Regions from separate parts of the Mesorhizobium sp. WSM2561 genome, predicted to be linked through region 2. Evidence: predicted binding sites of a transcription regulator. Region 2 holds the regulator's gene; the other holds the start of a gene.
The links. Region 2 encodes LexA, which represses DNA repair genes until DNA is damaged. Its sites were predicted from a motif close to TGTTCNNNNTGTGTTCNG; they were not measured.
Positions count from the first base shown of each region.

Region 1: the regulator LexA is predicted to act here: its motif matches at 838-855, upstream of M727_RS0131095 (ImuA family protein).

Region 1 is NZ_AZUX01000067.1:8,611-11,070, reverse strand. Features, by position in the region: gene M727_RS0131100 (DUF6088 family protein) at 1-640, opposite strand, end outside; gene M727_RS0131095 (ImuA family protein) at 887-1,645, shown strand; gene M727_RS0131090 (DNA polymerase Y family protein) at 1,560-2,460, shown strand, end outside.
Region 2 is NZ_AZUX01000003.1:200,381-202,840, reverse strand. Features, by position in the region: gene M727_RS0105880 (ComEC/Rec2 family competence protein) at 1-825, shown strand, start outside; gene lexA (transcriptional repressor LexA) at 819-1,571, opposite strand; gene glp (gephyrin-like molybdotransferase Glp) at 1,676-2,460, opposite strand, start outside.

The sequences.
Region 1 (2,460 bases), on a different contig from region 2:
GGTCCGCGCTCAGGATTTCGCGGAGGAACTCCTGCATCCAGATTGGCACGGCGGAGAGACCGGCGCGCAGATCCTCGCGAATGGCCTCGCCGCGCTTGGGGTCGGCAAACAGGCGGCGCAACGTCGCCTGGATACGCTTCCGTTCGCCCTTCTGGGTCAGCATGTCCTGCATCCAATGCAAGGCCTGGACGACCCGCATCCCCGGCCGATCCGCCCAAAAGAGGCGGCTAGGGGCAGCGTATTTGAAGTGGATTTCCTGCGTGCCGAGCTTGATTGGCTTCAACCGCGCATCGACCAGCACTTCTATCCGGGCGGGGACGGCGGTCGTCAGGCCAAGGTCGTTGGCGGCCGTCATACCATCGATGACGGCGCGCGCCCGATCGCGGCGCGTGACGGCGCGGATCACAGCGCGATAGTCCGGCACGGTGGCGCGGCCAGCCAGGTTGTTCGTGCGCGGCCGGTCATAGAGGCCTCGGTCGATCCGGCGCAGCTCCCCGGCGGCTGCCAGGCGCTGCAGGGTTTTGTCCACGGCGGCGCGCGCGCCGAGATCGGCGAAGTCGCCGGGGGTCCAGACCTCGTCGGGTTTGGACTCGATGCGGGCAAGCAGGCGCGAGCGAAGATCAGTGTCGGGCTCAACTATGGCATGTCCGAAATATGCTACAAGTTTCGGACAAAGGCAAGGTATGAGTCCGAAGTGTGCTACAATTTTCGGACACTCCGTGGCACCAAAACTCCAAAAATGGAAACTCGCAGTTCGCATTGAAGGAAATGGCCCGAGCATCGAATGTCTCCTTCCGGAGGGGCACAACACCATCTCGATTGACTCTTGGCCAAGACGGGAACAAATGTAGAACATATCCCAGGCCTTCCGCGTTTCAAGGGTCAGATGAGTGTATCGGCGCCCCCTGCTGCCATTTCCGAGCTTCGAGAACGCATCGCGCGCCTCGAAGGCGGCAACGCGCGCGTGCGTACAGTTTTGCCGTTCGGAGTGGCCGCGATCGACAGGGTTCTGCCGGGAGGGGGACTGGCTTTTGGCGGTCTGCACGAGGTCGCAGGCGGAGGGAATGGCGCTGTCGATGGCGCGGCCGCGGCACTATTTGCTGCCAGTATCGCCGCGCGCACGGTTGGCAAGGTGCTGTGGTGCGTTACCCGGCCCGATCTGTTCGCGCCGGCGATCGAACAGGCCGGCCTGCCTCCGGGGAGAGTCATCTATGTCGAAGCCGGCGACGAGAAATCCGTTCTCGCCTGTTTCGAAGAGGGTCTTCGTGGCGGTTTTGGCGCTGTCGTTGCCGAGATAGCCCGGCTTTCGATGACGGCCTCACGGCGGCTGCAGCTTGCCGCCGAAAGCTCCGGCGCCATCGGCATCGCCATTCGCCGCTGGCGTCGGCAGACGGGGGCAACCGATTTTGGCCAGCCGACCGCCGCCGAGACACGCTGGCGGGTGTCGGTCCTGCCGTCGACGCCATTGCCTGTTAAGGGGGTCGGGCGAGCGCGCTGGCAACTCGAATTGATCCGATGCCGTGCAGGAGAGAGCGCAGATTTTATAGTGGAGGCTTGCGATGCCAAGGGTCGTATCGCTCTTCCTTCCGATGTGGCCGACAGACCGCTTCAGAAGGAAATTGGGCGGCGCCGCGCCTCCGCCTGAGGCGCCGCTCGTCCTTGTCGGCCGTGATGGGCGTCGCCGTGTCGTGCTGGCCGCCGATGCGGCAGCGCAAACGGCCGGCCTGCGCATCGGCATGCCGGCGAGCAAGGCGCAGGCGCTGGTCCCGGGCCTGATCGTCCATGATGCCGAGCCCGATGCCGACGCCATGGCGCTCGAGCGATTGGCGCTGTGGGCGTTGCGCCGCTACGCGCCGATCGTCGCCGCCGATGCGCCGGACGGCATCGTGATCGATACGACCGGCGCCGATCATCTTCATGGCGGCGAGGCGGTGATGCTTACCGATATGGTAGATCGTCTTGCCGCGTCCGGCTTCGCCGCACGTGCCGCGGTCGCTGACACCTTGGGCGCTGCTCACGCAATGGCCCACTTCGGCACACGGCAGATCCTTGTGGTTCCATCCGGTGAGATCGCACAGGCGATCCTGCCTTTGCCGATCGCGGCGCTTCGCTTACCCGCCGTGACGATCGATGGTCTGCGTCGGCTCGGCTTCGAGACAATTGCGGACCTCGCCGCTACGCCACGCGCGTCGCTCGCCTTGCGTTTCGGACCGGAACCCGGCCGGCGCCTCGACCAGGCGTTCGGGAGGGTGAGCGAACCGATCGAGCCGATCCGGCCGGAGGAGATCGTCGAAGTGCGCCGCAATTTCGCGGAACCGATCGGCGCGGCAGAGACGATCGCCCGCTATACCGGCAAGCTGGTCGCTGAACTGTGCGCCTCACTCGAGACGCGAGGGCTTGGCGCACGCCGGCTCGATCTTCTGTTCTTCCGTGTCGATAACCGCGTCGAGACGATCCGTG
Region 2 (2,460 bases):
ATGCCTTTCGGCCTCGACGGCCCTTTCCTCTACATGATGGGCAAGGGCCTGACGGCGATGATTGCAATTTCGGGATGGATCTCGGAGCGTTCGCCGGTCGATGCAGTCGGCCTGATTTCGTTGCAATCGGTTCTGCTGGTGACGGTCGCCTTGGTCATCGCCACGATGGCGACGACGTGGCTGCGGCTTGCGGCACTTCCCTTTGCGCTCGCCGGCCTGCTGACGATTTCCGAGACGCGCACCCCCGACGTGCTGATCTCGGAGGATGCGCATCTGGTGGCGCTGCCGATCGGCGGCGGCGAACTTGCCGTCAACCGGGTGCGTTCGAACGAATTCACCACCGACAACTGGAAACATGCGCTGGTTTCAACAACGATCGTCGAGCCGGAGACATTCGAAAAAGGAGATGTGCGGTTCGACATCGCCGATCCGGCCGACCTGCCGCCGGGAGCGCCTTTCACCTGCACTGCCGGCCTGTGCCTGGCCCGGCATCCGTCCGGCGCGCTCATCGCGCTCGCCGACAACCGTAAAACCGCGCGGCCGGCCTGTGCCTTTGCGGATTTGATCGTCATCGACGATGCCACAGCCTATTACAAACCCTGCCGCAACCCGCTGGTTCTCGTCGTCACCAAACGGCAGCTCGCTCGCATGGGCAGTGCCGCCGTCTTCTTCGATCCGCTATCGGCGACGACGCGCGCAGAAATCCGTTTTGCCGTCAGACAGCCATATAGGCCTTGGCATGAGCAGCGGCGGTTTTCGCGCGAGGCGAGGGGCCTGCCGCCGTACCTCAGGGCCGAGAAACCCAAGAAGCCTGCCGTTCAGTAACGCCGGATCAGTCCGACGAGCTTGCCCTGCACCTTGACCCGGTCCGGCCCGAAGATGCGCGTCTCGTAGGCCGGATTGGCGGCTTCCAGTGCGATCGAGGCACCTTTGCGGCGGAATCGTTTCAGCGTCGCTTCCTCCTCGTCGACCAGAGCGACAATGATCTCGCCAGGCTGGGCGGTGTCGGCGTTGCGGATGATGACCGTGTCGCCGTCGAAGATGCCGGCCTCGATCATCGAATCGCCCTTGACCTCCAGCGCGTAGTGCGTGCCGCCGGTGATCATGTCCGGTGGCACCGAGATCGAATGCGTCTGGTGCTGGATGGCGTCGATCGGCACACCGGCAGCGATGCGGCCCATCACCGGTATGGAGACGGTGGCAACGACGTCGTCGTCATTGCCGGCCGCACGCATGCGCGAAGGCGCCGGCTTGATCTGGCGTCCGAGGCCGCCCTGTCCAAGCCCGCCCTGGCCAAGGCTGCCTTGAATGACGCTCGGCGAGAATTTGCGCGCCGCATTGAGGCCCGGCGCGATCGAATCGGGCAGGCGCAGCACCTCCAGCGCGCGGGCGCGGTTGGGCAGGCGGCGAATGAAACCGCGTTCCTCCAGCGCCGTGATCAGCCGGTGGATCCCCGATTTGGAGGCGAGGTCGAGCGCTTCCTTCATCTCGTCGAACGAGGGCGGAATGCCGCTTTCCTTCAGCCGCTCGTGGATGAACATCAGCAGTTCATGTTGTTTGCGTGTCAGCATCGCGACCCCCAACAGAATCAGAAAAACAAACCCAGAACAAACACTATCTGTTCCAGTTGTGTTCCGCAACCATTTAAAGTTTAATGAATGTGTTGACGTTTTGTTCAGCGTAGCATCAGCACGCTGCAGGCGGCGCCCGCTGCGGTTGCGGGAGCGAATGGCTCGCGCACGACCAGTCCGTTGGCGTCGGCCAGCATTCTGAGCATCGAGGAATCCTGGATACTGAACGGCGTTGCCTCAAGCGTGCCGGCTTCTTCCTTCACCACCGCGCGTACATAGTCCTGCCGGAGATCGTTGGCCGGCATGGCGGCGCCGAGCCGCGCCTGACGCATGTCCTGGCGGAAGGCGCGGCCGCCGAGCCGCGCCAGCAGCGGCTTCAGAAAGAGCTGCGTGCAGACCAGGCTGGCCACCGGATTGCCGGGCAGGCCGATGCAGCGGATGGCGCCCAGCCGCCCGAACATCAGTGGCTTGCCGGGCCGCATGGCGATTTTCCAGAAATCGAGCGCCATGCCTTCGCCGGTTAGCACGTCATGGACGAGGTCGTGGTCGCCGACCGAGGCGCCGCCCAGCGTGACGATGACGTCCGCGCCTGCGTCGACCGCTTTTCTCACCAGCGCGGCGATCGCCTCCTTGCGGTCGGGGGCGATGCCGAGATCGAGTGCGCTGGCGCCGACCGAGCGGGCCGCGGCGGCGACGCCATAGGCATTGGAGGAGATGATCTGGTCGGGGCCGAGGTCGCTGCCCGGCGGCAGCAATTCGTCGCCGGTGGCGATGATGGCGACCAGCGGCCGTTTCACCACGCGGACCTGCTGGTGGTTGGCCGACGCCGCCAGCGACAATGCCGCCGGATCAAGCAGGCGGCCTTTCTCCAGCAGCGCGTCGCCCTGCG